4 regions of the Pseudoalteromonas sp. NEC-BIFX-2020_002 genome follow, and region 1 is predicted to be linked to each of the others. Evidence: predicted binding sites of a transcription regulator. Region 1 holds the regulator's gene; each other region holds the start of a gene.
The links. Region 1 encodes sigma-54, which starts transcription at its own class of promoters, with help from an activator protein. Its sites were predicted from a motif close to GTTGGCACGNNNNTNGNNT; they were not measured.

Region 1 (8,143 bases):
ACATCTTCTGAGAGTTCTTCGAGTACGTCACCTTGAACATCAGGGTCAACTAGTTGCCATAGTTGGGTACGAGTTTTATGGGGGGATGACTCAAGCAGTAATGCGGTGTCACATGGAGCTGTTTTTGCCAACATACGCCTAACTTGAACAAACTGACCACTGTTAAGTGACTTAGTCACTTGTTTTAGTTGTTGTAGTGGGTAATCTTGTTCAAAAGCTTCAGGCATTGGCGTCCTTAAATAATTAATACACTTTTAGGGTAGGGTAGACTTCGATAATTAAGCAGGCTGATTGTTATAACCAACATGCTTATTCAGTTTATCGCAATTTGTAAAGCGATACTACGAGCTATTCTTGCTCGTTAAATTTCTGTGCAATAAGTTGCCCTATTGCCGCTAGTGCGGGTTCTGCATCGGGGCCTTCGCACACTACTTTTACTTCTTTTCCTTGGCTACTTTCAAGTAACATTAAGCCTAATACGCTATCTCCAGCGGCTTCTTTGTTATCTTGATGAAGCGTAATACTGGCATCGAACTGCACGGCTAGTTGCGCTAATACACTGGCTGCACGGGCGTGTAAACCAAGCTTATTTTCTATTAAAAATGTATCTTCTAAACGCATTGGTTTCTCTTCGTTTATTCTTGTTCGCGATGGCGAATTTTTACATTACTATGGCTCATTGCAAAGCTTTCGCCAATGGTTTGTGCTAAATACACTGAACGATGTTGTCCACCGGTACAGCCGATTGCAATTGTTAAGTAGCTACGATTATTGCGTTCAAGGTGTGGTAACCATGTTTGCATAAAAGTTTGAATTTGCCATGTGAATTTTTGCACTATGCTGTGACTCGCTAAATAATCTTTTACCGGTTGATCAAGCCCTGTTAGTGGCTTTAATTCAGGTTCCCAGTGTGGGTTTGGTAAAAAGCGCGCATCAAATACATAATCAGCTCCCTTAGGAATGCCATGCTTAAAACCAAATGACTCAAATGTAATGATCAGTTTTTTATCTTTTTTGCCTAAGATTTTTTCGCGAATTGATTCAGCCAGCTGGTGGACACTTAAATCGGTTGTATCAAGAATAAAGTCGGCGCGAGTGATAAGTACATCTAAGAGCACTTTTTCTTGTTTAATGGCTAAATCAAGTGGCAGTGAATCTAAAGAAAGTGGGTGTAAACGGCGTGTTTCAGAAAAGCGCTTAATGAGCGTTTGGTCGTCACTGTCTAGATAAAATAGAGTTGGGTTTGCAAACCCCGGAAGATACTCAAGAATATCATTAAACTCTTGCTGTTCTTTGGGTAAGTTACGCACATCAATACTGACGGCAATCTTATCGTAGTTATCAGATACACTACGTACTAACGACGGTAATAAGTTTACAGGGATATTATCAACACAATAATAGCCAAGGTCTTCTAATACACGCAAAGCGACAGATTTACCTGACCCTGAGCGCCCACTGATGATAATTAATTCCATGTAAACTCTCCTTCTTTTAACTACGACTGTTCAACAATGACTTGATATAGATCTTGGTCTGTTTTTGCGCTACGTATTTGTTTACAAAACTCTTTGTCGTTGAGTTTATCAGCAATTGTAGCCAACGTCTTTAAATGAAGTTCACTGTCACCATCAGGTACGATGAGTGCAACAAAAATATCGACGGGGCGATTATCAATGGCATCAAAATTGATTGGTTGTTCGCTTACTAAAATTAAAGCGAGTGGTTCTTGTGCGCCACTCATACGACCATGCGGGATCGCGATACCACGGCCAATACCTGTACTACCTAATTTTTCTCTATTTAATAGAGCACTCAATATGTCTTGTTGTGATAAGTGAGGAAGCCGTTCATGAGCCAATTGGCTGATAAATTCGAGGATACGTTTTTTGCTATTAAAAAGGACCGCAGCTTTACTGCAGTCCTGACAAGTAAGTGAACTTAGTTTCATAGTGTTAGTGTCGAGCGTGCTTCTCTTTGTGTTTGATAACTTGACGGTCGAGTTTATCGATGAGCCCGTCAATCGCGGCATACATGTCCTGGTGCTGCGTTGAGGCAAATAGCTCTGCGCCACTGACATGTAATGTTGCTTCTGCTTTTTGGTTGAGCTTTTCTACGTCAAGAATAACATGGACATTGTTGATGTGATCAAAATGCCTCTCAAGCTTCGCAAACTTATTGTTTACATAGTCTCTTAATGAATCAGTAATTTCTACGTGACGACCAGTTAAATTTAGTTGCATAAGCATTTTCCTTCTTGTGGTTTTACGCCTTAAATCAAGCTTTTACGTTGATTTGACGGTGGAATAGCTAGCGATTCACGGTACTTTGCTATTGTTCGTCTAGCTACTTTGATACCTTGCTCTGCCAATATATCTGCAATTTTACTATCACTCAATGGTTTAGCTGAGTTTTCTGCTGCAATCAATTTTTTTATGAGTGCACGAATTGCTGTCGATGAGCATTCTCCGCCATTTTCGGTACTGACATGGCTTGAGAAAAAATACTTTAACTCAAAAATACCACGTGGTGTATGCATGTACTTCTGGGTTGTTACCCGGGAGATTGTTGATTCATGCATTTCAACCATTTCAGCAACATCGTTTAATACCATAGGTCGCATAGCCTCGGGGCCATGCTCAAAAAAACCTTGCTGCTGTTTAACAATGCAGTTAGTTACTTTGAGTAATGTGTCATTACGACTTTCTAGGCTTTTTATAAACCATTTAGCTTCTTGTAAATGAGAGCGAATAAATTGGCTGTCAGTGCTCGATTTTACTGAGCGCGACATCGCCGCATATTGGCTGTTAACTCTAATTTTTGGCATGCTATCTGGGTTGAGCTCTACCACCCAGCGGCCTTTAATTTTTTTCACTGACACGTCGGGAATAACGTACTCTGACTCTTCTCGAACTATGGTATCCGCAGGCTTTGGATTAAGGCTGTGGATGAGTGTCATTACTTCTTTTAGTTCATCTTCCTTTAGCTTAGTCTTTTTCATCAAAGTACGATAGTCGCGACTAGCTAATAAATCGATATGATCAGTTAAAATCATTTTTGTTTCGGCAATCCAAGGCGTTGCAGGATCAAATTGATTTAGCTGAATACATAAACATTCAGGTAGGCTGCGTGCAGCAATACCGACCGGATCAAATAACTGAATACGCTTTAATACCGCTTGAACTTCATCAAGTTCAATTTCTTCTTCGTTATTACCTTTGTTTAGGCTTTCAGCAATGTCTTCACAGCTTAGTGTAAGAATACCTGAGTCATCAACCGCTTCGACAATGGCTATCGCGATAGCTTCGTCAGTCGGACTAAAATGAGTCAGCTGTAGTTGCCACATAAGGTGATCGTGGAGGGTTTCAGATGAAGCGCCTTGATAAATAGATTCATCTTCAGGCATTGGCCCTGATGAAGAGCTTGGTGCGGCGCTCATGTATTCATCCCATGTAACATCCATCGCCATTTCGTCGCTTACGGTATCTTTTGCTAGCGCTTCACTGCTTTCTTGTTCGTATTCACTTGGCGTGTCATCAGCTGAGGCACTGACAGTTTGATCATCAGTATCTTGTTTTTGTTCGTTCTTACCACCTGATTCATCACCAAAGTCATTTTCATCGACCTCAAGTAATGGATTGCTATCTAGTGCTTCTTGGATCTCTTGTTGAAGATCTAATGTGCTCAACTGTAACAAACGAATAGCTTGTTGTAGCTGTGGTGTCATTGTAAGTTGCTGGCCCATGCGCAGCTGGAGTGATTGCCTCATGTATCTCTAACAATCCTTTTATTGTTGTCATAATTAAGTCTAGCAGAACCTTAGCCGGGCGTGGCTTTATAGCCTAAATTGCTCACCCAAATAAACGTCGCGGACTGTTTGGTCGGCAAGTACATGCTCAGGAGTGCCTGATGCAATTAACTCCCCATGAGAAACTATGTAGGCTTTTTCACAAACATCAAGGGTTTCTCGTACATTGTGGTCGGTAATAAGTACGCCTATCCCACGGTTTTTAAGATGTTCAATAATCTTCTTTATATCTAACACCGAAATAGGATCAACGCCAGCAAAAGGCTCATCTAATAGGATAAATTTAGGGTTTGCGGCTAAAGCGCGAGCAATTTCAACGCGACGGCGTTCACCACCAGATAATGCCATACCTTGACTATCGCGGATGTGCTGAATGCTAAATTCATCAAGTAAGCCATCAAGCGCTTCTTCACGAGCTTGTTTATTTAGCTCTTTACGGGTTTCGAGTATCGCCATCAGGTTTTGGTAAACGGTCAGTTTGCGAAATATCGAAGATTCTTGCGGTAAATAGCCAATCCCTAAACGTGCACGGCTGTGCATTGGTAATAAGGTGATGTCGTTATCATCTATGCTTATTTTACCTTTGTCGCTTGGCACTAATCCTACAATCATGTAAAAAGTGGTGGTTTTGCCTGCGCCATTAGGGCCAAGTAAGCCAACAATGCTACCAGCGCTGACTTCTAAGCCTACATTTTTTACGACTTGGCGGCCTTTATAACTTTTTGCTAAAAACTCAGCTTTTAATGTGCTCATGGCTGACCTTTTTCGTTATCTTTTTTAGTGTTTACTGGGACTAATATTGTATGCACTCGTTCGTCTGAATTTTCATCTTTTTCAGCGCTAATTAATTGTTGGTCCATGTCGTATGTAATACTTTTGGCATTAATCTTTTGACCTGCTTGAGTGACTTGGGCGTTACCGATTAAAGTTAAATAGCGTTTATCAACATCGTAACGAACCTCATTGGCGCTGGCGCTCATAATTGTGCCATCTGTTTGTTTTTCTTCAAAGTATGCAGGGCTTCCAGTGGCAACAAGCAGCTGCTTATTATCACCTAAATCTTCACGTTTGTGCACTTCTAGGTGATCAGCTGTGATACGACGATTACCATGGATTATCTCTACGTTTTTTTCAAAAATACCGACATTTTTTTTCAGCTGTGCAAGCTGTTTATCAGCGCTTATCGATACTTGGTCTGCAAGTGGAAGAGTACCTTCAGCAAAGCTTGAAAGGGCAATGAACAAGCTAGGTATTACAAGTAAGTGAGCAAATTTATTGGTCATAATATATGGTTCGCGTATGGTTAATAAGTTCTACGACTTCGGCTTTTAAGTCGGCTCTAAGGCCGCGTCCGGTGGTCTTTAAATTTGGTCCGATTAATTCAACAGGCTGTTCTGAACTCATGGTTTGTTGTTCAATATCAACCAAGATGTTATCGGCATTAATATGCTTAATCATTGCGTTGTTTGTGAGATTTTTAGCAACAACATTGCCTTCTAAAATCAACTGGTTATTTTCATATAATGTGGCTTCTTGCGCATTGATTTGCCACGTTTGCTGTTGATTATATAAAGTAAAAATAGGCTTTTCAAAGTAAGTAAATCCTAACTGCTGATAAAGTTCCATTTTTGCTGCGGTTACTTTGTGGCTAATTTTACCTTGTTCATCAAATGCGGTTTGCTTTAATTCGACCGCGGTATAATCAGGTTTTGCTATCACATCTTCTTGATTTTTTACCGTGGTCGTTGTTTGGCTAAAGTACGGGAGCCACAACCACGCCATAAAACCTATAAATAATACGCTTAATATTAAACGCGCACTATTCATGAGCTAGTCCCTTCACTGGTCAATGATTTTCCATTAACTAGCATTAATAAGTCGGTTAGCTCGCGTACTGCACCAAAGCCACCGGGTAGCATTGTTGTGTAATGTGATAGTCGCTTAATTAGCGGGTGTGCGTCATTTACAGCAACTGCAAAGCCAACCAGTTCCATGACCGGTAAATCAGGACCGTCATCGCCGATATAGGCAATTTGTTCGTCACTTAACTGGAGTTTATCTTTTAGCTCTTGATAAGCGTGCAACTTGTTTTCTTGGCCTTGGTAGATATGCGGTACAGTTAGGCTAGTCATTCGTTGCTGAACTATCTGTGAATGACGGCCTGTGATCACGGCTACTTCAAAACCACTATTGATAAGCGCTTTGATACCAAAACCGTCTTTAGTATTGAAGGCTTTTAGCTCTTCACCTTGGTTACCAAGATAAATACGGCCATCAGAGAATACCCCGTCAATATCACAAATAAGTAATTTAACTTTTTTGGCGCGGGTTTGCGCATCGTCTGAAAGTGGTTGGTATAAGTCTGCAAATTGCATTATAAAACTCCTGCTTTTAGCAAATCTTGCATGTTAAGTGCGCCAATAGGGTGGTGATTTTCATCAATGACAATTAAGCCATTAATGCGTTTATTCTCCATGATATTAAGCGCCTCGGCTGCTAGCATATCGGCTGTAGCTGTTGTGCAAGAACGGGTCATTACGTGACTAATTAAAGTACTGTGAATATCAATTCGTTGCTCTAAAATTCGGCGCAAATCACCATCTGTGAACAAGCCAGCAAGTTGACCCGAATTATCAACTATAGCGGTCATGCCCAAGCCTTTAGCCGACATTTCAATTAACGCGTCTTTAATACATTGCGTGTCTTTGATGATAGGCGTTGTATTGCCAGAATGCATAATATCTTTTAAGCACAGCAATAAGCGTTTGCCTAAACTTCCACCAGGGTGTGATAGTGCAAAGTCGTCAGCAGTAAAGCCTCGCGTTTCAAGTAGGGCAACTGCCATTGCATCCCCCATAGCAAGCGTGGCTGTTGTGCTTGCTGTTGGGGCAAGGCCAAGCGGGCATGCTTCTTGGCTTACTTTAACGCATACGTGAACATCAGCCCATGTAGCCATTGATGAGTCAGGATTGCCGGTCATTGCGATCATTTTTGCACCAAGGCGCTTTATGACCGGGATAATGTTTAATACTTCACTGGTTTCACCTGAATTAGAGATAAGAATAACCACGTCATCACGTGTGATCATACCTAAATCGCCGTGGCTTGCCTCTCCTGGATGCACAAAAAAAGCAGGGGTACCTGTGCTGGCTAACGTTGCCGCTATTTTATTACCAATATGGCCAGATTTACCCATGCCTACGACAATAATCCGACCGCTGCATTGATACATTAGTTGGCAGGCTTGATTAAAATTATGATCAAGGTATTGAGCAATATCAGCAAGGGCTTGACGTTCTATTTCAAGGACTCGTTTACCTTGTTCAATAAAATTTAACTGCGTCATTGTGTTATCCATTTTATGAGGTGTATTAAGCAACTTGGCTGAAAATATAACCTTGGTATACTAAAAATGAGACCAGTAATATGCCACCTTCTACTCGAGTAATACGTCGTGACCCTCTAAAACTCAAGGACATGGCAATTAATGCGATGGTTGCACCAATCATTATTAATGCATCGCGGTTTGCTGCCGAAGGGTCAATGATCGATGGGTTTATAATACCAGCCAGTGGCAATACGGCTAATATGTTAAATAAGTTTGAACCAACGATATTACCTAAAGCTAAGTCATCTTCTTTTTTAAGGACACCAGCAATACATGCTGCAAGTTCTGGCAAGCTTGTACCAATGGCAATAATTGTTAGACCGATAACTAAGTCACTCAAACCAAAGTACTGTGCTATGTCAACGGCTGAACCAACTAAAAAATGCGAACTGATTGGCAGTAATATCATGCCAATGACTAACCAAAAAAGCGCCGACTTAGTTGTTACATTGTCTGGCACATCTTCACATGCTTCGCTTACAAACGGGTCATCTGCTTCGTTTTTTGCTCGAATAGATACAAGGATAAGACCGGCAATAAAAACAACAAAGCCAATAACTAGCGCAATACCTTCAAAAAATGAAAAATAGTTATCAGAAAAAATGTACCAAGCGGCAATTGATACTAACAACACAAGGGGCATTTCACGTTTTAAAGTCGTTGAAGAAACAGATAAAGGTCTGAATAATGCTGTAATACCAAGTACTAAAAGAATATTGGTGATATTTGACCCTACAGCATTACCCACTGCAGTGTCAGTTTTACCCGCGAGTGCAGCAGAGGCCGACACCATCATTTCAGGTGCGGATGAGCCCATTGCAACAACCGTTAAACCGATAATTAAAGTAGGGATCCCTAAGTTTTTAGCTAATGCAGCAGCACCGTAAACAAAGCGATCAGCACTCCAAACCAGAGCTGCAAAACCAAGAATTAAAATGACAAATGAA
Region 2 (8,143 bases), on a different contig from region 1:
CCATGGTAAATGCTTTAATATCAGTAAAGCCTAAAATAGCTTTAGAAGCACATAAAATATTATTTAGGGCTTTGCTTTGGGCTTCTAGCTGACATACCTGTTCATAAGAGCGGATTGCAGTGATTAAAGATGTCACTAACTTGCTGCGAGTTAGCTCAGTTTTTGTTTTATAATCGTTAATATCATATTCACGAATCACCTGTTCTTCAGGTGCATATCCAGGCTGCCCTGTACGTAATATAATGCGCACGTTATGGTTTTTTAGTGTTTCACGCACCTCTTTAACCATTTTTAAACCCGCATCATCAGACTCCATAACAACGTCAAGAAGTAACACTGATACATTAGGCGCTTTGCTTAATACTTCTATACCTTCCACTGCTGAATATGCATGATGAAAGCGCAAACCCTTTCCCCAAAATTCAACCCCAGAAAGAGCCAGCTTCGTCACTGAATGTATTTCTGGGTCGTCATCTACAATTAAAATATCCCAAAACTCTGTAGGCACAACCTCATTTAGAGGTTCATCTTGATGATTAAAAAACAAAAAATCACTGTGCTCTGACGTCATTTTAAATCCTTCAGTTTCAAATACGGTGTACAGTTAAAGGGTTAAGATCGAACCAATGTTGACTCACAGCGTATCATTACTTAGCCTGTAGCTCATAATTATTGATTAATATTGGTAAATAGCATTTTACATATTATAGTCGAAGTTCAGCAGCTTGATACTCGTATAGCTTAAATATATTTAAGGAATAATTATTAAAGTCATAAAAAAAATTACCCAATTTATTTTTGTTATTTGTATGCTGTTATTGGTATTAGGGCTAGTACTGCCACAACAGTATCAAGTAAATAAAAGCATAATAATTCAAGCTGAACAGGTGATTATTGAACCATATATAAATGACTTTTCAAAGTGGCAACTATGGTCTCCTTGGGAAGCCGTGGACCCGAGCATTATTTTTGATGTTTCAAACCCTAGTTCAGGTGTGGGTGCCCATCAATTTTGGCAGAGTAACTGGGGGTTCGGTGAAATGACAATCACCAACATTACACCATCAACAATTCATTTAAATATTTTATTTAATGAAGAGCATATTGCCACGGGGACTATTAATTTTACACGCAAAGCCAATGATAATTTAATCTCTTGCACTTTACTTGGCGAAGTAACAACACCTATATTAGGTGGATACTTAGCGTTAATAAGTCAGTATATTCTTACTAATACCGTTGAACTTGGGCTCAACAATTTAAAAACTGTCGTGCAACTACAGACGATACAAGACATTGAGGTCAAGAATGACAATACAAGCAGCACAGGCGAAAATTAACTTAGCTCATATAATTGAGTCAAAGCTTGGTTGCCCAATACGTAAGGCAAGCACGGTTCGAGTTTCACAAAAAAGTGAGGATAGCTACGGACCGCAGGGACGTCCCCCTTTGGCTTATCACGTAAATAGTGAAGATCCAATACTTACTCGCGCCCAACATCGTCAACAGCTATTACTGGTAAATCAACAGCAAAATATCGAAGCAATTATGGCTATGGCAATGAGCTTTTGCCCTGATGTAACCTGTAAAGGGCAGCCGGACAGCGACTGGGTTGAGCGCTTTATCGCACTCTGTGAAGATACATCGAACGAATCAATGCAAAAACTATGGGCCAAAATTTTAGCCGGTGAAACGGTATCTCCGGGCACTTTTTCAATTAAAAGCCTACAAACGCTAAAGCAAATGACACAACGAGAAGCCGATGCGTTACAAAAATGTACTGCGATCTGCGGTTTTAATGAAAAAGATAATAGCCATTTAATTCTACTTGGTTTTTATAAAAAGCCGTCGTTATTTGATTTACTTCGTAAAGGTAACAAAGTATCACTCAACCTTGGTAGAGCGGGTATTAGCTTTCCTGACATTCTGACTTTAATGGATATCGGCCTAGTTTATCGAAAAGAGATTGAATCCCCGGCACTCAAAGCAGGGCATGAAATGAACTTAGCGTTTTTAACGCAACGAGTAATCCTTAAATCTAAAAGCAACGATCTCGTTCTTAGCTATTACAAGTTTACACAAACTGGAGATGAGTTAAGAAAATTAATAAATATGCCTATTAATAAGGGCTACAAAAATTTGTTAAATACTGCGCTTGATGAGGAGTTTGATGTAACGTGGCATTCGAAAAAATAATGCCACGTTAAAATTTTAATCCCTAATGAGATTAAAAATGAATTTGAATACCTGCAAATGGACCTGAGGCGTCGATATTAGTATATACGTTATCAATATCATCAAGCTCAATGACCATTGAGCGATAGCCCGCTTTAATATCCATATCAACCGCTAAGTTATCAAGTAGCGCCCATGCAATACCAGCTTGGTAATCTTGCACTTTACTGTCATCGATTGCTAATAAGCTACCCTCGAAGAAAACACTAAGCCCCGTTAACGGTAAGCCTACTTCAGCACGACCGTAAACCAATGGTACAAAACCTGAGAAATCTATTTTTTCAGTGACTTGTACATCATTAGCATTCGAACTATCAGTACCGCTTACTGTAATTTCACCATCAAACTGCTTCGCGTTTATACCTAAATCGATAGATACCAAGTCATTATCAAAAATTTCGTAGTAAAGAATATAGTCGATGTGCGATAAGTCACTCATCGTACTTGCGACTGTATTATTTCTATATGTTGTGCCATTAAATTCAAATGCTGTATCGAGCGTAGTAGAACCATTTAGCTCCAGCTCTGTATACTTTAATTTAATATTTGGCACTAATGGCACAGGATGCTCAAGCGCTGCGTAGTAACTAACAAAAGTTTCATCTTCAAAATTAAAGTTTTGTGCTGTATTACCTTTGTCAGCAAAACTACCTGAATTATCAGATTGCCAGCCATCAACACCAACGTATAAACCCAATATGGTATCTGCGTGGGCAACAGGTGCTAAGAAAGCCATCGAAAGGGCGGCAGCTAAACAGTACTTTTTCATGTTTTATCCTTGCGCTAAAAGTTCGCTAAGTTCGATAAGAGCCGCGTTGGCTCTAGATATGTAATTTGCCATCACTAATGAATGGTTTGCAACAAAACCAAAACCATTACCATTTAGAATAACCGGACTCCAAACAGTTTCTTGGGTTGCCTCAAGCTCGCGAATAATTTGCTGCAAGCTAACACGTGCATTTTTTTTCTCAAGTACATCAGCAAAGTCGTATTCTACCGCTTGCAAAAAATGTAATAAAGCCCAAGTTGCGCCTCGTGACTCATAAAAAACATCATCAATTTCCCACCACGATGTTTTAACCTGACTTTGTAACGGAGCATACGTTGCTTGATGTGCCTCTTTATCTCCGGCTAAATCTGTATTTAAACGCTCTTGCCCAACACTTGCACTTAAACGTTGGCTTAAACTACCTAAACGTTTTTCAGCTTCTTTTAACCAGCCTCTTAAGTTATCAGCGCGAGAATAAAACTGGCTTTCACGCGCATTTTGATCTGCAATTTGTGAACGGTAGACCAATAAAAAGTCGATCCCTTTTTGGTATTCGCTTTCTGCGCTTGGCCATGCCCACGCTTCAGAGCTAATATTAAATTGTGGCTGCGCTTTTTTTAATGCTTCATGCTCTGTTGATTGTGACTGCGAACGACTAAAATCTTTACGCATTGAGAGCGCTAAATCGCGGCTCATTTCTAATGCACCATACTCCCACGCTGGCATATTATCCATAAGCACACTCGGCGGCATCATATCATTCGATAAATACCCACCTGACTTATTTAATAATGTACTTGTAACTTCAATTAATGACGTTGTGGTTGTATAACCTGTAACAAACTTTTCACCACGTTGTTGTGCTTGCTGCTTTGCGTGTGTAATTATGTCAATACGGGCTGGTTCAACGCTCCAATAAACTGCCGTCGCATAAAATAAAATAAACACGAGTATCAGCGCACTGATAATTTTCCCTTTGTGTTGTGACATTTAACCTCCTAATGATGCATATGGTGTTGTTTAGACTGCTCAGCTTGTTCTGCTTGGCTCTCTAACGAAACCACTTTTGCCTGAGTGAAAACACGGTTACCGTCGCTAAAATATAGCGTGAGTTTAAGTTCTTGCCCTACTTTTAATGGCTCTTTTGGTTCAAATACCATTAAATGATAACCGCCCGGTTTAAAGTCGATTTGTGAATGAGCTTTAATTTTTAATGAATCTACTTTATTCATTTTCATCATGCCATTAACGTGTTGGTGCTCATGAACTTCTACACGGCCTAAATTTTCAATACTCGCCTTGGTAAGTGTTACTGCGTTATCGCCCTGATTAACCAAGTTAAAATAACCGACACTCGATTTACTCGCAGGTAGAAAAACCCTTACTTGTGCGTTATTTACAACAATATGACTGTCAGTATCGTGATGGTGTTCTGCATGTGCAATAACAGGTGAGGTGTATAGGCTAATCCCTAAAAGAGCACTAGAGAGTGCTGTAAGTAATGGCTTAAGAGTCATTTCAATCCTTGTTACGATAATCATTTTATTGACTAAATTTAGCATAATTGTGAAAAAATAGTCAGTAAAATTAGTATTTAGGTGGTTGTTAGGCCACCTTTTTATTATCAGAAACAAGCCAACATAAAAATGCAATGAGTAGTAACGGCCAAGCAATCATTAATGAACCAAATAATAACGCAATGAGCAATCCTAAAGAGACTGCAATACCAGCACCTAACAGCCCCACACCAACCAATGCGATACATACAATAACTGCTAGCACGGCTAAAAGTGCGCCTACGAGCTCAATACCTATCCAGCTGAGATCGGTGAACCATAGCGGTAATTGCCATGAATCAAACTGCATAATCTCAAATGGACTTGATGTCATAAGTAACAAAATTAATAGACAAACTGCAACAATCTTCATGGCACTCTCCTAATATACTTTACTTTCTAAGCAACAATGGGCAATTAAATAACCTGCACCTATGACTAATGGAAACTGAATAAGCATTAAGATAGTAACCAATCGAGTAACCCACACAGGTAGATCTAATCGTCGTGCTAACCCACTACACACTCCTGATATTTTTTTATTTAATGGGTCTTTATACCAACGTTTTTGACTATTATAAGTATTCATAACAACACTCCTAAGCTGACTTTTTAACTTTAATTTTTAACGCTGCAAGCTCTTGCTCTAGTGCATCATTTTTAACTAATGCATCAATTTGATCGGCTGTTGTATTTTGATTAGCCGAATCAGTGATTTCATAAGCCTCAACCTGCGCTTCAATCGCATCAACACGACGCTCAATAACATCAAAACGTGAAAGTGCATGCGCTACTTTTTCACTGTTTAATTGATGATTTACACGCACTCTGGCATTCACCACGTTATGTACTTGCAGCAAGCTTCTTTGCTTTGCTTTAGCCGCGCCAAGCTTTTCTTGCAAACGCTGAGCGTCATCTTGCAATTTTTCTAGCGAGTCGGTCAGTTTAACTAACTCAGGCTCAATTGCCGCTAAATCAGACGCTACTCGCTGCTTTTCTTTGAGAGCCGCAGCCGCCAAATCATCACGGCCTTTACTTACCGCGATTTCCGCTTTTTCCTGCCATTGTGTAATACTGTTTTGTTTTTCTGTCTGCTGACGTCTCAATACTTTTTCTTCACACAAAATTGCCGCAGCAGTTGCTCGGCACTCACCAAGCGCTTGCTGCATTTCTTGAATAAGCAAGTTTAAGAGCTTTTGCGGATCTTCTGCTTTATCTAGCGCAGCTACTATATTTGATTGAATCAGATCACTTACACGATTAACTAAGCCCATGACTTTCTCCTGTTGATTATGGGTGATTACCACTTAATGATTCCAAGACTTGTGCCATGTTATTCGAATAAAATAAAAACCAAATAATATCAAAAACTTAAATAAAAAAATAACAATTTAAAATGACTTTGAGCTGAATATTAAATGGTTAAAAAAACTAAAATAGTTGCTTTTTAACCATAATTTAGGATCAAAAAAAGCCACTAAAAAGTGGCTTTTATAATCTACTAATTACGGTATTAAATTAGTGATTTACTGCGGCACAAAACTTAACGCCTTATCCATCACAGATAAATCAGCTTGTTTTCCGTGGCCATTTTCCGATAAATGACGTCGAAAGCCACGGGCACCAGGTTGGCCCTGAAAAATACCCAGCATATGGCGCGCAATATGCCAAAAGTTGGCACCTTGCTGCATCTCAGATTCAATATAATCATACATTGAACGCACTACATCATGGCGTGATTGAGTGAAATTACCGTCACCGTAAATCTTTTCATCAACTTCGCTGAGTATAAATGGGTTACTATATGCTTCTCTGCCAATCATAATACCATCAACATGAGCAAGGTGTGCTTGACTGTCAGCAATCGTTTTAACACCACCATTTAAACTTAAATGTAATTGCGGGTAGTCTTTTTTTAGCTGATAAACACGTGGGTAATCAAGTGGCGGTACTTCACGGTTTTCTTTAGGGCTTAAGCCTTTTAACCACGCTTTTCGTGCGTGAATAATAAAATCATCACAACCAACATTATGACTGGCCTCAATTAAAGCACATAAGAATTCATACGAATCTTGCTCATCAATACCTATACGGGTTTTAACTGTAACAGGGATATTAGCCTGCTCTTTCATTGCAGCTACGCAATCAGCAACAAGTTGCGGTTCACCCATTAAACATGCACCAAAACGACCATTTTGAACACGATCTGACGGACAACCCACATTAAGATTAATCTCGTCATAGCCACGCTCTGCGGCTAATTTTGCACACTGAGCAAGTGCTTTAGGATCTGACCCGCCCAACTGTAAAGCAACCGGTCCTTCATGCTCATTGAAATGCAGATAATCACCACGGCCAAATAAAATAGCACCCGTAGTTATCATTTCAGTATACAACACTGTGTGCTTTGTCATTTTACGATGAAAAGTACGGCAATGACGATCAGTCCAATCAAGCATAGGAGCAACGGATAGCTTTTTAGAAATCAAAGGTTTACCTATAAAAATAAAATTAGAAATTAGTGTAAACACTAAGGGAAATAACTGGTGATTTTTGAGGATTATACAAGAATTAAAAAGGTAAATAAAATTAATTTATAACCTACGATTGGACAGATAGTTGTTTTAATCTCGCAATGATCAAATTAAAATACTGCAAATGCAGTTACCTCTGATAGTTTGAAACAAAATCAATAAACAATCGTATCTTGAGAGGTAATTGTTTTTTCGCTGGATAGAGTAAATGAACTGGTCGTGGGTTAGGTTCTTCTCCAATTAATATTCTAATCAAGGTGGAATTATCTAGGTTCTCTTTAAGCAGTGAAGATGGTTGAAGAATTATTCCTTTACCTTGGCAGGCTGCAACTCTTAAGCAATTACCACTATTACTCACAAATTTACTATCTTCAATCCGTAATGATTCTATTTGAAATTCTCTTTTCAACCTAGAGTGTGTTTGCCAAGGTTTAAATCCCAAAAATAGATGTGCTTCAAGATTATTAATGTTATTTGGTATACCAAAATCTTTTAAATATGCAGGAGAAGCACAAAATATGAGTTGTTGCTCATCGACTTTTTTAGAGATATAAGATGCATCCTTTAACTCACCGACCCTAAAGGTCATATCAAAATCATCCAACAGTACATCAGACAATGAATCCGAAAGCTCTAAATCAATATGAATATCAGGATACTTATCCATAAAATCACTAATGAGATAAGTTAGCTGGTATGTGCCATACGTCACAGGAGCATTTATTTTTATGCGACCTTGAGGCTCCCCTGAAAAATATTCCATCTCATGCATCAGTTGTTGATATTGTGCAGATAACTTTGCCGCTTTACTCAAATACAACTCACCTGCCTCTGTTAGTTTTTGACCTCGTGTACTCCTACTCAAAAGCTTTACATTCACCTCTTTTTCTAAAAAATTAATGTATTTACTTACCATCGTTGGTGATAACTCAAATTCATTAGCAACTTTAGAAAAACTCTTTTCCCGACATACCGCGATAAAAATATTAATTGCTTTTATTCTATCCACTATGAACCCTCAGTTAAAGCTGTTAACACCTAATCACTGT
Region 3 (8,143 bases), on a different contig from region 1:
GATAGTTTTTAGTGCTGCGCGCTTTTCAGCGAACTGAGCAACTAATTTAGTGCGCTTTGCTTCGCGCGCTTTCATAGAATTCTTTGCCATAACCCTACCCTTATTTCTTAAATGGGAAGTTAAACGCTTCTAACAACGCACGGCCTTCCTCATCTGTTTTCGCAGATGTAGTGATTGTGATATCCATACCGCGTACACGGTCTACTTTATCATAATCAATTTCTGGGAAGATGATTTGTTCACGTACGCCCATGCTGTAGTTACCACGTCCATCAAAAGACTTAGCACTCACACCACGGAAGTCACGGATACGTGGGATAGCGATTGAAACCAAACGCTCAAAAAAGTCCCACATACGCTCGCCGCGTAGGGTTACTTTACAACCAATCGGGTAGCCTTCACGCACTTTAAAGCCAGCAACAGATTTGCGTGCTTTAGTGATTAAAGGTTTCTGACCAGAGATTGCAGCTAGATCAGCAACAGCGTGATCTAAAATCTTCTTGTCAGCTAGGGCTTCGCCCACGCCCATATTCAATGTGATCTTTTCGATCTGAGGGACTTGCATGACAGAGCTGAAACCAAACTTCTCTTGAAGTTCAGCAACTACTGTGTCTTTATATACTTCATGCAGTTTCGCCATCATTCTACTCCAACTATTAGATAGTTTTACCAGTAGATTTAAAGATACGTAATTTCTTACCATCTTCAATCTTGAAACCTACACGATCTGCTTTACCCGTTTCCGAGTTGAAGATCGCAACGTTTGATGCATCCATAGACGCTTCTTTCTCAACAATGCCGCCAGCTTGGTTCAATTGTGGAACCGGCTTTTGGTGTTTCTTGATCAAGTTTATGCCTTCGACAAAGATTCGACCAGATTCAGTAACAACTGAAAGCACTTTGCCGCGCTTACCTTTGTCTTTACCTGCTAGTACGATTACTTCGTCATCACGACGGATTTTTGCTGCCATGATTGGCTCCTTACAGTACTTCTGGGGCTAGTGAAACGATTTTCATGAACTTATCATTACGAAGCTCGCGAGTCACAGGGCCGAAAATACGTGTACCAATTGGCTGCAAGTTATCATTTAAGATAACAGCCGCGTTGCTGTCAAAACGGATCAAAGAACCATCTGGACGGCGAACACCTTTTCTGGTACGCACAACTACCGCGTTTTTAACATCACCTTTCTTCACTTTACCGCGAGGAATAGCTTCTTTTACAGAAACTTTAATGATATCGCCAATCGCTGCGTAGCGACGGTGTGAACCACCAAGGACTTTTATACACTGCACTTTGCGAGCGCCGCTGTTATCAGCAACTTCCAGCTGAGTTTGCATTTGGATCATGTTAATGACCTCCGGTGTAGTTATAACAAACTGTCTTAAATTTGTTTAAAATCAAGACATTTAGATTAAAAACCACTCAAAAAACAACAGTGTTGTCTCTTAAGGGCGGGCAATTGTACCAGCATTGAAGGGGTAGCGATAGGTTATTTTTTAATTAATTTAGAATTACAGCACTAGGTAATCTTAGAGGGGAGTATATTTTGCTATTTAACAGCTGTTTATAAAACAATCAGGGTATTTTTATACCCTGATTGTTTTATCTACGAATAAATACAGTAAATGTTAGCCAAATAAACCTTTTAGTTTATCTTTGATTTTATCTTTTGCTTTTTCTTTGACTTCATCTTTAGCTGCTTTACTCACATCTAAACTAATACTAACATCGTGAAATGGCCCCTTGATACGCAGTGGTACTTTAAAGCCAGTGCTATTATCAGTCGTGCCCTGACCTTCAAGTGAATCGACGATACCTGTGACTAACCGATAGTTAACAGTAGCAGCAGGCAAATTGACATCCCCTTCACCACTAATGCGCACCAATGGACTCAATAAGCTCAAGTCTGTATTTTTACCCACGCCATTCGTAAAATTAAAGCTACCCGTTAACGCCGAAAAGTCAGTCTGCTGTGAATTATCAAAGCCCGTATCGAGTCCTTCAGAGACAGCGCCGAAGTTGCCTTTTATAAGCTCTTTGCCTTTGCGTACCATTTCAGCAATATTTGCGCCTTTTATTGCCCCGTCAGCAAACTCAAAGGCTAACTTACCTTGTAGTGCCCCCATAAAGTCTTTTTGACTTTGCCCTGACGTCGATAAATCCCAATTAAGTGAGCCCTTACCGATCAATTTATCAAAACCTGCGGCATCAGTTAGTAAAGGTTGTGCATCTATTTTAGCTAATGAAAAGTTAGTGCTGATTTTATAAGGCGTTTGCTTTGCATTAACCGTTATTATGCCTTTGCCATTACCTTTATACGCTGCAAATTTATCAAGACTAATTTTTGCTACTGCATTTTTAAGGTTTACTGTGAATTGGTTTGCACCAAGTTTTATCTCATTTGCTTTTAATCCACTTGAACGGATCACGATATTTGCATCAAGGGCATTTAAGCCACTTAAATCCATTTTGGTATTATCCCAAACTATAGGCTGTGCTGGTGCATCACTTGCAGATTCTGGAGTTTCGGTTTGAGCAACCGCTTCAGGTAAGTAAGGGTTTAAATCAAGCATGCCTAAATCTATATCAGCATTAACAGCTAAACGCTTACCTAAGCTAAGCTCGCTTTTACCTTTAACCTCTAATTCATCCAATGTAGCAATCAATTCAGATAAATTAAACCTATCATCTTTCATACGCATTTTACCGCTAACACTAAATGCGTTAAAGGCATTGTCTTTCGCATTAAGGTCAACACCTTGCCATTTGGCGATATCTTTAACTGAGTCACCACTAAGTGCCAATTGACCTTGAATATCCTTACCTTGACCTGCAATAGAACCTTTAAATTCGACATCTACTAACTTTGATGTAATATTTTTGGTTACATTAAATGTATCCCCTTTAATTACTTTGGCCGGATTATCAACCGTCACATCAAGCTCAAAACGTTCTTGCATGTAGGTAATGGCACCTTTCACTTCTAGTGTTTTATGAAGTGAAGGTAATAATATAGCTAGTTCGAGGTCGTTTATTTCTTGCTTAACCCCTGTTTTTCCATCTAAGTAAACAAACTTTCCACCATAAATAGCCACTTCCCCTAACGAAATATCAAAATTTTCAGGTAATTTAACTGCATCACCATTTTGCTGTTGCTCAGCAGGTTTTGCTACCGCATCAAATAGTTGCCAATTAGCTTTACCGTTTTTATCCGTTTCAAGTAGAATATCTGGCTCATTGATCACAAACTTCTCTAGTTTCAGCTCACCACCAAATAATGAAAACCATGGGATGTGGATCGCAAGTTGCTGCATACTTGCCATATTTGCACGTGAGCCGCTTTTCATATTGGCAAAATGCACATCTTCAAGTTCAAGCTTTAATGAAGGAAAAACCGATAATGTTTTATCCCCTTTAATCGTTAATGTACGTCCTGTGGTTTGTTCAACCTGCAGCGAGACTTTATTAAAGATTGCGTCTGTTGGTATTAAAAAAGGTGCCGCGACGATTAAAGCTACGAACAGCAAGATTATTACACCAATTACTTTGAGTAGGGTTTTCATGATGATCCTTCGAATGTGCAAATGATGTTCTTATAATAGCGGGAGTAAGACCCAAAAGCATTGCTCCGCCTGTAAAAAATGAATTTTCCTCAGTCTATATTAATGACATGAATAGTCACTGAAACATTTTGATACCTTTAGGTTACAAAAAAAACTTGACCCAATGATACCTTGAGGTTACATTGATACCTGTAGGTTACAAAAATATAAAATTATCACTTTCACAGGATGGACTTTATGAAACAACAGGATATAAAAACAGAAGAAAAATTTATGAGTCATAATGCATAGTTTTCTATATTTATGGGGGTGACTTTACTAATTATCAGTGGTTACCCTATGCTCGACAATACATCAGTACCGCTGTTGTTATCAGGAAGCGCTGCTTTTCTTGGCTCATTCTTTATGTTTGTAATGAAGGGCGGTTTTACCAGAAAGATGCATTGCAATCTCACTTATAAAGATGAGTTTCTAAATACAATTGATACCATTGCTTATAAGCATATAGTCATAATACTCATGTGCAGCATGGGTTTTACTTTCTTCACATCAGAAGCGTTTCTCAGTGACGTGCCACATTCAGTCATGGCGACATTTTATTTGGCTATAACGTGCCTAGTTTATGGCGCTTCATTGCTTTGGCAGAGCCGTGATTAGGAGTTAATGTGCACAACCATATAGCTGAATTTCGCAAAGCTGCAGGACTGTCGCAACAAGAACTAGCCGATGCGATTAGTGTGTCTCGTAAAACCATTAGCACAATCGAAACATTACGCTTTACACCGTCAGTGATCATTGCATTGAAGATAGCACAACACTTTAATACCTCTGTTGAGCATCTTTTTACGCTTGACGATGGTGATTAAACACTTTAAACGCAATCTTGTGTAGATTTGCATTAGCAAGATTGCATCCCCTTTATTCTTAGGTATGATGCATAGCCCTGTTGTTTTTAGGCTTTTTGCGCTAAAATTAAACAACTAAAAAATGTATATACTTGGAGTACCGTCCGGCATGAAAAAACTGCTTATTTCACCTTCACAAATGGCATTAGGCGATCAAGAAGGTCATATTTATCAAAATATCTTAAAGCAGGCTTCAGAGCTCAGCCTTAATCTAATGGCGGTGAAAATAGAAAATCATCCTGAAGACTTTTTAGGTTGGTGTTACGAACTGCTCAACGCTAGTCGCGATCGTATTAATTATGACTTACTTGAAAGCGCACAATTACCTGTATTAAAAAAGCTCCATGACTTATTAATTTCAGCGATTAGCTTTTTGCAGTTAAAAACTCTACGTGTAGCCCCTTGGCCTGTAGTGAGTGTTTTTATAGAGCAACATAAAGATGTATTAGCGCTTGATGAGCAATTACGCCTTACAACTTATATTGCAAGCATTCGTGAACAAACATTAAAAGATATGATCCCTGAAGATTTACTCGCTTTTAGCGGTAAACACACTTCGTCTCTTGATCCTAGTAACTACAATTTTGATGTAGAATGGTTTAGTTCAACAAAAAGCGCAAAAGGTTTTCATTTGATGCTGGGTGATCTGCCTGCATTATTTGATGATGCACTCGCGCATATACCGCTTGAAGGCGAAGTAACTGAAGCTGATTATCAAGAATTTGTTGTTAAATATTTACTCGCGTTTAACGAAAGTAATGAAAAACCAACTCTCGCACCTGCAACACGCCTATTAGCAATGCGTCGCCCTGATGTATTTACACCAATTAATAACACTCGCTTAGATGCACTTTGTTCAGCTCTGGCTATTACCAAATTAAATAACCGTGACTTTGCACGCTATTGGCAAGATATTGTGCAAACAATTAATAATATGTCTTGGTTTAAAATGGCAAATGGCGAAAGTGAATTAGACCAACAGCTTGTAGCGATTAAAGCACTGCTGCCTTGTTTATTTTATTATGCTGATAAAAACACACCAGAGAACTCTAACTACATTAAGCTACTAAACAAACCTAAACGTGCAACTAGCACTGGCACAAAAAAGGTTCGTCGCGGTAAAGAATCAGCTGAAATATTAGTTGATCGCGCTCTAGCTGCTGAGGATATGCCTGAGCATATTCGTGCCAAACGTGATTCTATTATTAGCGAAGTGCAAAAAGGCCGTGGAGTTAATGAAACAATTAGCCTAATGCGCACAATCTTTGGCTAATTTACATTAAAATTGATAAAAACCCGCTGCAATCGTTTTGTGCATGCGGGTTTTTTTATGCACCAAGAAAGTGCGTAATACTTACCTAATACAACCCACCCTCTTCCCTCTAAAAATTCACCTCTTTGTTTTTAAAGTGATAAAAATATAAATGTGCAATTTCAATTCAACTTGGCACAAGCACTGCTAATATCTTATTAGACAACTAAAAGGGCTCGCCAATTAATAGGCTGCAACCAACTAAAATAATTACGAGTCAATAAATCAGCATAACAACAGGATACCAAACATGATTAGACTAAAAACAGTGATTGCTATAAGCGCGCTTGCATTAATGGGAACAACATCAACAACCGCTTATGCAGAAGTAACAGCTAACGTAGCAGCAACTTCAAACTACTTATGGCGTGGACAAGAGCAAACTAATGGTGATGCTGCAATATCTGGTGGTATTGATTATGTAAACGAGTCTGGTTTTTACGCAGGTACTTGGGTATCCAATGCATCTTGGGCCGATGAAATGACCTATGAACTTGATTTTTATGCAGGCTTTGGTGGCGATATTAACGAAAATATCAGTTATGACGTCGGTTATATTTATTACGCATACCCTGATGCGGCATCATCTGCTGACGCTGATTTTTCTGAAATTTACGGTAGCCTCAGCATGGGCGGTTTCAGCTTTGGTGCATCTATTTTGGCAACGTCCGCGGCAAGTGGTGATGGATCTGACTTCAGTGACTCTTTATACCTAACCGCTGATTATGGCTTCGCTATTGGTAGTAACGGGACTGAAATGGCATTGCATGTTGGCCATTACTCAGGTGACTTTATAGGCGATGACAACATCATCGACTACGGTATTTCAATCTCTAAAGATGGCTTTACACTTGGCCTGTCTGATAACGATATCGATGGCTCAGATTTAAAAGCTTACGTTGCTTACTCTGTCGATTTTAATTTATAAAAAAGAATGTGTTACTTGCTGCAACACTAAGGGCCGCAAGGCCCTTTCTCGATCACGGTAAGCGGTAAGCGGTAAGCGGTAAGCGGTAAGCGGTAAGCGGTAAGCGGTAAGCCAAAATCTACTCAATTCAGATTTTATGTCAAGGCTTACCAAGCGCTCAGGGCGCTTAAAACTTACAGCACTTATGGCACACTATGCCCTGTTGAACCTTGCCAAATCCGATACCATTGCTCACGGCTGAGTTTTAATTGTTTAGCTACAACCGCAGACTCAACACGTTTGATATTGCCCGTGCCCAGTACCACTGATGGTGAGCTTGGATGCATTAATAACCACGCATAAACAACTTGATCTATTGAACTTGCACCAATTTCTCTGCCAACTTGCTCAAGTACGTGGCGCAAGCGAATGGCTTTATCATCGCTATCCGCAAAGATGCGCCCGCCTGCTAATGGTGACCAACACATAGGCTTGATATCAAGTAGCTGGCATTGATCCAAACTGCCATCATCCAGCGCTTTCATTTCATAGGGTGAAAACTCAACTTGATTAGTGACTAGTTCAAAATCCAAGCGTGATTGTAATAAGCTTAATTGCGATGGCGTAAAGTTAGATACGCCAAATTCCAACACATCGCCACTTTGCTTTAGGGTAGTAAATGCTTTGGCCATTTCGTCGGCATTCATTAAATAATCGGGACGATGAATAAGTAATACATCTAAACGATCTGTATTAAAATGCTTAAGGGATTGCTGCGCTGAAGCTATAATATGCCGCGCACTTGAATCATAATGGTTTGCCTGACCCGCCAACCCCAAGCTTGGAAATGCGGGCTTAATACCGCACTTGGTAATAATTTTAATATCATCACGAATGCTTGGCTTTAATAACAACACCTTACCAAACTGCGCTTCACAGCCATACTCGCCATAAATATCAGCATGATCAGTGTGCTTTACACCTGCATCTATAGCTTGCTCTAGAAAGCTTAAGCATTGCTGTGCAGAGATTTTCCAATCTAATAACCGCCAAAAACCAAGTACCAATTCATCTATTTTTCGTTCTGTGTTAGTCATAATTTACCTTACTGTTATTGCTTACTTCCTTGCCGTTAAGCCTGTGTTAATAAGCCGTTACAATTTAACTCTCATCACACATGAGTTATGCTTTATTCTACCCTCTTAATAAGGTATTAATAGCAATAATATTTGTACCTATAAATGATTAATAAAGGAATAATAACAATGAGCTCATCAAACGCCCTATCAGCATGTGTTGATATTTTTATCAGTCCAAGCAAAACCTTTAATGGCTTAAAAGACGCAAAAGGCTGGTCTTGGCTTGCCTTTACATTAATAGCTACAGCACTTGTTATTAGTACATACGTATTTTATACCAATGCGGACTCACAGTTTATTCTAGAAGAGCAAG
Region 4 (8,143 bases), on a different contig from region 1:
TATGGCAATGGCTGCGGTAGATGACCTATCGCAAGCTAAAATCAGCGCAGTACATAACTTGTTTATAGAGCAAATCCAAAGCTTTAGCACGATAGGCTTCCAATCAGAAGACTTTATTAAAAAAGCATTAACAGCAGCCTTAGGTGAAGATAAAGCGGCAAGTCTTATTGATCAAATTGTAATGGGATCAGGTGCTAAAGGTCTGGATTCTCTTAAGTGGATGGACTCAAAGCAAGTTGCTAACATTATTCGCAACGAGCATCCGCAAATTCAAACCATTGTTTTATCGTATTTAGAGCCAGAACAATCAGCTGAAATATTAGCGCAATTCCCTGAAAAAGTGCGTTTAGATTTAACCATGCGTATTGCTAATTTAGAAGAAGTTCAACCAGCAGCATTGCAAGAATTGAATGAAATCATGGAGAAACAATTTGCTGGTCAAGCTGGCGCGCAAGCTGCGAAAATGGGTGGCTTGAAAGCAGCCGCTGATATTATGAACTACCTTGATACGAATGTTGAAGGTCAGTTAATGGACTCAATACGTGAGCATGATGAAGAAATGTCACAACAAATCCAAGATCTTATGTTTGTGTTTGAAAATCTAATGGAAGTTGAGGATCGTGGTATCCAAGCCATTCTTCGAGAAGTGCAGCAAGACGTATTGATGAAAGCAATTAAAGGCACAGATGAAGGACTGAAAGAGAAAATTCTGGGTAATATGTCTAAACGTGCGGCAGAAATGCTGGCTGATGATTTAGAAGCGATGGCACCTGTGCGAATAAGTGAAGTTGAAGCGGCACAAAAAGAAATATTATCAACTGCGCGACGTTTGGCTGATTCAGGTGAAATCATGCTCGGCGGTGGCGGTGGCGAGGAGTTCCTATAAACGATGAGTAACTCACGCTCAAATCAAGGTCGTCCGCTTCATGCAAGAGAAGCGGTTGATGAATTATTAGAAAATTGGCCAATTCCAGATGTAACGCAAGATACGCGTAAATATGATGGACGTTCAACTGCTTTTGGTACACCGCTTGCTGATCTGTATCGTAAAGAGCAACAAAGGAGTGAGCCAGAGGTTGAACCTGAAGAGCCTGAACTCCCTTCGTTAACGATGGCAGAATTAGAGCGTATTCGCCAAGACGCTTACGAAGAAGGTTTAAAACAAGGTCATGAGCAAGGCTATATTGATGGTTTTGAGAAAGGCGTCGGTGAAGGAAAAGAAGCAGGTTACAAAGAAGGCGTAGAGTTAGGTAAAACTCAAGGTCAAGAGGAAGTAAAGCCATTAATTGAAGAGCAATTAACAAGCTTGCGAAGTCTACTAGATAGTTTGAGTGAACCATTAGCTAAAGTAGATGACGCAGCTGAAAAACAGCTTGTGCAACTAGCAGTAATGCTTGCACAAGCGCTTATTTATCAAGAAATAAAAACGTCACCAGATATTGTTCTTCATAGTTTAAAGCAATGCATAGATGCACTGGGTACAGAGCAACCGAATATACGTATTCATTTAAACCCAGAAGACATAGAGCTTATTAAAAATAGTTACACAGAAGAGGCATTGGCAGTGAGTGGTTGGCAACTAATACCAGAGCCCACTTTAGAACGTGGTGGTTGCCAAGTTAAAACAGCACAATCATCAATTGATATGACAGTCAAAACCCGCGTCAAAGAAACGTTGGATAGCTTTTTGCATAGTAGTGGTATCTAAGTATATTACTGGCTTGCTATGAGTAGTCAATCGCGCCCTTTAAGTGAACGTTTACAAAAATATCAAAAGCATATTCACGTACCAGTCCCTGCGGTCGCAGGTATTTTAACGCGTGTTGTTGGTTTAACTTTAGAAGCAAAAGGCTTGCGCGCGCCAGTAGGTAGCCAGTGTAAAATTGAAACCATGCATGGTTTTGTTGATGCAGAAATTGTGGGTTTTAACGACCAAACATTGTATCTCATGCCTAATGATCACATCTCAGGGGTGCTACCTGGCGCACGAGTAATACCTCAAGTTAATGAAACCGGACTTCCAGTTGGAATGTGTCTACTTGGGCGAGTTGTCGATGGATTAGGCCGCCCATTAGATGGACTTGGTCCGATCAATGCTGAACATCATCTTAAATTTGCACAAAATTCGATAAACCCTTTATCTCGCAGACCTATCAGTCAACCGATGGATGTGGGGGTGCGTGCCATAAATTCAATTATTACAGTAGGGCAAGGCCAGCGAATGGGCTTGTTTGCAGGTTCTGGTGTCGGTAAATCAGTATTACTAGGGATGATGACCAGAGGGTCTGAGGCTGATGTGATTGTGGTTGGTTTAGTTGGTGAGCGTGGACGAGAAGTTAAAGAATTTATTGAGGAAATTTTAGGCGTCGAGGGACGAAAGCGCTCAGTTGTGGTTGCAGCGCCAGCCGACTCGTCACCTTTAATGCGTCTAAAAGGGTGCGAAAGTGCCGTCACAATCGCGGAGTATTTTCGCGACCAAGGGTTAAATGTTTTGCTATTACTTGATTCTGTTACGCGTTATGCAATGGCTCAGCGTGAAATAGCGTTAGCGGTTGGTGAGCCGCCTGCCACAAAGGGTTACCCACCATCAGTATTTGCGAAACTACCTGCCTTGGTTGAGCGCGCTGGTAATGGTGGCGAAGGGCAGGGTTCTATCACTGCATTTTTTACTGTGCTGAGTGAAGGCGATGATATGCAAGATCCTATTGCGGATGCTGCGCGCGCGATTTTAGATGGGCATATCGTACTATCGCGAGAGCTCGCTGACAGTGGGCATTATCCTGCCATTGATATTGAAAAATCGATTTCACGGGTGATGCCACAAGTTGTGTCTGAGCCACACATGCAGCAAGCTCGAGTACTTAAACAAGTTTATTCTATGTATCAACAGAATAAAGATATGATCACTTTAGGAGCATATCAAAAAGGTACGGACCAGATGCTCGATCAAGCTATTAATATGATGCCAAGAGTAAACGCTTTTTTACAACAAGGCATGAAAGATGTGATCAGCTATGACGAAGGTCTGCAAGGGCTGGCTCAATTATTAGGACAAGCATAATGACGAAAAATAAACTTGATTTAGTGCTTAGACTAGAAACTGAGAAAGAAGAATCACTAAGGATGAATTATCTGCAGGCGCAGCAACATCTGCAAAGTAATCAACAAAAGCTGCAAGGTTTGAATGACTTTCGGTTGGAGTATACGCAACAACTTCACTTAAAAGGTCAGTCAGGTTTAAGCAGTGCTGGTTTTAGTCAGTATCATGCCTTTATCGCAAAAATAGAAGAAGCAATACGCCAACAAGCAAATACTGTAAATACAGCAAAACAAGTTGTATCACAGCGACAAAGCCTATGGTTAAAGCAACAAATTAAAGCTAAGGCAGTAGCTAAATTAATAGAAAAACAGCAACTTAAAGCAAATGTTATTGCTCAAAAAAATGAACAGAAAATGTTAGATGAATTTTCGTCAAATCAATTTTATCAAAGGCGCCGCGCTTTATAACGAGTGCAGTAATAGTGAGGCTAAGTTATTTTCTGCTTTTTTTACCTTAGGCACATAACTTGCTTTATTTATCAGTGAAGTATTTATTCTGGCAAGCTGCGGCGGCAAGTTGCCACTTATTATGTAGGTGAATTATGGCGATTAGTGATCTATCAGTACTCATTTCAACTGAACAAGATGTCCAGCTAACTAAAAAGGGCAGTGAAGCCAAAGATCCGCAAAGTACAGCAAGTGATTTTTTTAGTCTTTTGCAAAATGCCAGCGGCCATGCTGATACATTAAAGGTGAAGGCTAGTCGAGCGACAGATGAAACAAAGGCTGACTCAGTTGAAGCTAAACCAAACTCGGCCGAAGAAAAACTTACATTAATTGAAAGCGATATACTAGCGAGCAGCGCTGAAAGTGATGATAAAGTAGATAGTTCTGGTGACGCTATGCTTGCTCATATAAATGCAGCTAATAGCATCGATACACGAGTTAATTCACCAAAAGTGGCCAATGCAAACTCGATTGGAAATTTGCTAGATCGCGCAACACATGAAAAATTTGATCCTTCAATCCCTTATATTAAAGCGCCTCGCCCGATTGACGATATTACACCTATTATTGAACCTGTACCCGCTGACGATACTAGTGAATTACTTGATCCTAGATTAGCCGTAATCAGTGGGAAGACTATCATTTCAGAGGCAATTGATAAGCAGTTGAATGTAAAGATAAATAAAGGACCAGGTGATACTGTTACGCCAATACCTGTTGAACCAATTGTTGGCGATATTCAAGAGAAAGGCGATGCAGCGCAAAGCGTGCCTGTTAACACAGCTCAAGGTGTAGTGAATAATGGCGAAGCAAATGTAATTAATACTACAACGCAAACTGCAAAAGCAGAACCGCAAATAACAGCAATAGGCACCAAAGATGCACCAACAGTCAGTGCTCAAGTAAGTAATGAAAAAGATGAATTGATTGAACGAAGAAAAACTCACAACTCAAATCAAGTTGAGACTAACACTGCTGACAATAAAAGTGGTTTAGTGCTTAAGGAAGATGCTAAGCCTATACCTCTTGATAAGTTACAAAGTACAGCGTCATTAGTATCCGAAAATAAAGCGACACAGACAGCTTCTATATTACCAAGCGATAAAACACAGAAAGTTGAAGTACCTAATAAAGTTGAAGTGCCTAATAAAGATAATAACGCAGCGGATAGACTAAATAACACATCTACAAATAACCTAGATAAACGCGTAATGACTAGCAACAATCTTACAAATACAGCGCAAGAAATTAAAAATCAGGTGGCATCATCTTCACAGTATTTAGTTAAGGAAGCAGCTATTGCGGATAAGGCAGCAAATATATTACCAAGTGATATTGAGATAGAAAAAGCAAGTAAAGCACTACTTAATAGCCAGTCAGCGACAGAGATAAAAAGTAACCCTGTATTAGCTAATCTAACAGATGAACAGCGTAAAACCCTTCAGAGTCAAGCTGCTGTGATAGTTGAAGAGGGGGTGACGCCGGCTAAACTTGATACCTTTAAACAATATATTACTGAGTTAGTAAACAAAAATGAAAAAGTAGCTCAAAATACAGTTGAAAAACCATTATTAATGTCGCAATCAGAAAAAGTAAGTAAAGAGCTTGATGTTGCGATTGGACAGTTAAATAATGCTGATAAGCAGGCCTTGAGGACTCAATTACAACAGTTTTTAGCAACGGCACAGCCAAAAGGCGCGGCATTAAATAATGTAACGGCGGTTATTGATAAACTTGATCAATTGCACGTGGCCGCGGACACTCAAAAATCAGAAAAAGTGATCCCCCCCCAAAGTGCTCAAGTTTTAAATAGTACAGCTGCAAGCATTGTAACAAGTCCAGAGGCTAGCAAAGCTCAGACTTCGCAAGAGGCATTGATTAAGTCAGTTACACAAGAGGCCGTAGTAAAATCAGAGACGCAACAAGCAGTGATAAAAGATGCATTGCTTGAAAGTCATAACAAAGAACAGGTTTTACCGCGAGAGTCAGCAGTAGGGCGTATCAATCAGTTATTTGGACAAATTACAGGGCAGGTCGCAACACTTGCAGCGCCAATAGCTGAAAGTAGTGAGCAGCGTTATCAGCAAGAAATTACAGATATGCAGGTTTTACAAGCTCAACAGGCAAGCCCAACGTCGCAAACAAAACAAGTGAACTTGGATCCAACATTACTCCAAGCATTAAACATAGTGAAAAGTGATGCCGCAAAATTATTGCAAGAGCGAGTGAGTGCCTTATTAAGTATCAATAATAAAGAAGCTGAGATTCGCCTTGATCCACCAGAAATGGGCAGCATGCAAATACGTATTCGCAGCGACGCAGAGCAAGCACAAATTAACTTTGTAGTACAGAATCAACAAGCTAAAGAAGCACTCGAACAATCAATGCCAAAATTACGAGAAATGTTAGCTCAACAAGGTATTGAATTAGGTGAAAGCAGTATTGAGCAAGGTAATAGCCAAAATGGATCTGGAGCGGATGAGCAATCGCAAAGTAGTCAGCATGCAAATAATCAGCAGAAAAATGAGAGTGAAAGTACATTAGCTGAGCAAAATACGAGAATGTCAGGACAACAATCGACATCATCAATAGATTACTACGCCTAACACCTGCTATTATAAAAGCATAAGAATAAATAACTTGATGGGCATACGATACTCGTAATATGCCCATTATTAAGGCATAGAGGAAACCATCATGGCAGAAGAAGCAAATTTAGAAATTGAAGATGGCGGTAAGAGTAAGAAAAAGCTAATAATTATTATTGCTGCTGCAGTGCTTGTTATTGGTGGTGCCGTTGGATTTTTCTTAATGTCTGGCTCTGATTCACCAGAAGAAACATTAGCTGAAGAAACTGTTACAACTCAAGAAGCTGAAAGTTCAACATCGGGGGCTTCTGTTGGCAGTGCTTTATATGTTGCAATGCCACGACCATTTGTATTTAACGTCCCAGGAGCTAGCAGAGACCGCATAGTGCAAATAAAAGTACAATTATTAGTACGTGGTGATGTAAATGAAGAAACAGCTAAAAAACATATACCCTTAATTGAAAGTACACTTTTGGGTGTACTTTCAACCACTACAGCTGATGAGTTAGGAACGAGCGAAGGTAAAGAAACGCTTCGCGTTGCTGCCCTTGATAAGGTGCAAGCGGCGCTCACTGATGTTGAAGGAAGCAAAGTTATTGAGCGGGTATTATTCACCGGCTTTGTGATGCAATAAGGGGTCAGCGTGAGCGATTTATTATCCCAAGACGAAATTGATGCCCTCTTACATGGTGTTGATGATGTTGAAGAGGAAGATATACAAGATGGTGAAGATGGTAGTGGTAATACACTCCAATATGATTTCTCCTCACAAGACCGTATTGTTCGTGGCCGCATGCCAACGTTGGAAATTGTTAACGAGCGCTTTGCTCGCCATATGCGGATCAGTTTATTTAATATGATGCGACGTACGGCAGAAGTATCCATAAATGGCGTGCAAATGATAAAGTTTGGTGAATATATCCACACTTTATTTGTGCCAACAAGTTTGAACATGGTGCGTTTTCGTCCTCTAAAAGGGACTGGATTGATCACCATGGAGGCACGGTTAGTATTTATTTTAGTGGATAACTTCTTTGGTGGTGACGGCCGTTACCATGCAAAAATAGAAGGCCGTGAATTTACTCCCACCGAACGACGTATTGTGCAAATGCTACTAAAAATAATCTTTGAAGATTATAAAGAAGCATGGGCGCCGGTTATGGATGTCTCATTTGAATATCTTGATTCAGAAGTAAACCCTGCTATGGCGAATATTGTGAGCCCCACAGAAGTGGTGGTAATAAGCTCATTCCACATTGAATTAGATGGCGGCGGCGGGGATTTTCATATTGCACTTCCATATTCCATGCTTGAACCTATTCGTGAACTACTCGATGCCGGTGTGCAATCAGATACAGAAGATACAGATCTTCGCTGGAGTAAGGCGCTGCGCGATGAAATAATGGATGTAGAAGTTGAAATGTCAACGCAACTACTTGAAGTTGATTTAACTTTAGCGCAAATTATGGAACTTAAAGCTGGCGATATAATTCCAGTTGAAATGCCTGAACATATTACTGTATTTGTTGAAGACTTACCTACCTATAGGGCGAAAATGGGTCGCTCTCGCGATAATGTAGCTTTACAAATCAGTGAAAAAATTAAACGTCCTGAATCAGTTAAATCAGAACTGCACGTCTTTACTAAAGGTGGCAAAAAACTTGATTCAGATGCAGAATTAGCAGAACTAGAAGATGACTTACACCTTTCAGATGGTGTAGATTTAGACTGGTAAAGAAATAGGGTTAAATGTATGAGCGATGACCAAGATACAATGGATGAGTGGGCTGCTGCGTTAGCTGAAGCAGAAGGCACCGATGATAGCGGCGATGCACAACTTGCTGAACTTGATGAGTTAAGTGATGCTAAGCATGAAATGAGCAGCGATGAAAAGCGCAAGCTTGATACTATTTTAGATATACCCGTTACAATTTCAATGGAAGTTGGGCGATCTAAAATTAATATTCGTAATTTACTTCAGCTAAACCAAGGCTCGGTTGTTGAACTAG

Region 2: a site for sigma-54 is predicted at 5,875-5,893, ahead of HJP15_RS16435 (PspA/IM30 family protein). Genes of this name have one in related genera too.
Region 3: a site for sigma-54 is predicted at 5,916-5,934, ahead of HJP15_RS18135 (TorF family putative porin). Genes of this name have one in related genera too.
Region 4: a site for sigma-54 is predicted at 3,554-3,572, ahead of HJP15_RS21835 (flagellar hook-length control protein FliK). Genes of this name have one in related genera too.

Annotation. Positions count from the first base shown of each region.
Region 1 is NZ_JABEPJ010000013.1:1,629-9,771, forward strand. It holds gene mgtE (magnesium transporter) at 1-227, opposite strand, end outside; gene HJP15_RS14620 (HPr family phosphocarrier protein) at 349-621, opposite strand; gene rapZ (RNase adapter RapZ) at 636-1,478, opposite strand; gene HJP15_RS14630 (PTS sugar transporter subunit IIA) at 1,499-1,951, opposite strand; gene hpf (ribosome hibernation promoting factor) at 1,956-2,243, opposite strand; gene HJP15_RS14640 (RNA polymerase factor sigma-54) at 2,273-3,769, opposite strand; gene lptB (LPS export ABC transporter ATP-binding protein) at 3,836-4,561, opposite strand; gene lptA (lipopolysaccharide transport periplasmic protein LptA) at 4,558-5,091, opposite strand; gene lptC (LPS export ABC transporter periplasmic protein LptC) at 5,081-5,635, opposite strand; gene kdsC (3-deoxy-manno-octulosonate-8-phosphatase KdsC) at 5,632-6,183, opposite strand; gene HJP15_RS14665 (KpsF/GutQ family sugar-phosphate isomerase) at 6,183-7,154, opposite strand; gene HJP15_RS14670 (calcium/sodium antiporter) at 7,180-8,143, opposite strand, start outside.
Region 2 is NZ_JABEPJ010000016.1:24,493-32,635, reverse strand. It holds gene HJP15_RS16475 (bifunctional diguanylate cyclase/phosphodiesterase) at 1-571, opposite strand, end outside; gene HJP15_RS16470 (SRPBCC family protein) at 810-1,340, shown strand; gene HJP15_RS16465 (TIGR03899 family protein) at 1,309-2,196, shown strand; gene HJP15_RS16460 (TIGR04219 family outer membrane beta-barrel protein) at 2,228-3,004, opposite strand; gene HJP15_RS16455 (DUF2333 family protein) at 3,008-3,994, opposite strand; gene HJP15_RS16450 (copper chaperone PCu(A)C) at 4,003-4,521, opposite strand; gene HJP15_RS16445 (hypothetical protein) at 4,610-4,933, opposite strand; gene HJP15_RS16440 (PspC domain-containing protein) at 4,943-5,149, opposite strand; gene HJP15_RS16435 (PspA/IM30 family protein) at 5,160-5,834, opposite strand; gene dusA (tRNA dihydrouridine(20/20a) synthase DusA) at 6,087-7,049, opposite strand; gene HJP15_RS16425 (LysR substrate-binding domain-containing protein) at 7,225-8,103, opposite strand.
Region 3 is NZ_JABEPJ010000020.1:7,739-15,881, forward strand. It holds gene rpsN (30S ribosomal protein S14) at 1-90, opposite strand, end outside; gene rplE (50S ribosomal protein L5) at 101-640, opposite strand; gene rplX (50S ribosomal protein L24) at 657-971, opposite strand; gene rplN (50S ribosomal protein L14) at 982-1,350, opposite strand; gene HJP15_RS18115 (AsmA family protein) at 1,633-3,567, opposite strand; gene HJP15_RS18120 (hypothetical protein) at 3,907-4,224, shown strand; gene HJP15_RS18125 (helix-turn-helix domain-containing protein) at 4,233-4,433, shown strand; gene HJP15_RS18130 (hypothetical protein) at 4,582-5,745, shown strand; gene HJP15_RS18135 (TorF family putative porin) at 6,035-6,712, shown strand; gene HJP15_RS18140 (aldo/keto reductase) at 6,895-7,788, opposite strand; gene HJP15_RS18145 (YIP1 family protein) at 7,957-8,143, shown strand, end outside.
Region 4 is NZ_JABEPJ010000003.1:70,758-78,900, forward strand. It holds gene fliG (flagellar motor switch protein FliG) at 1-886, shown strand, start outside; gene fliH (flagellar assembly protein FliH) at 890-1,708, shown strand; gene fliI (flagellar protein export ATPase FliI) at 1,727-3,061, shown strand; gene fliJ (flagellar export protein FliJ) at 3,061-3,507, shown strand; gene HJP15_RS21835 (flagellar hook-length control protein FliK) at 3,642-6,152, shown strand; gene fliL (flagellar basal body-associated protein FliL) at 6,244-6,768, shown strand; gene fliM (flagellar motor switch protein FliM) at 6,778-7,869, shown strand; gene fliN (flagellar motor switch protein FliN) at 7,888-8,143, shown strand, end outside.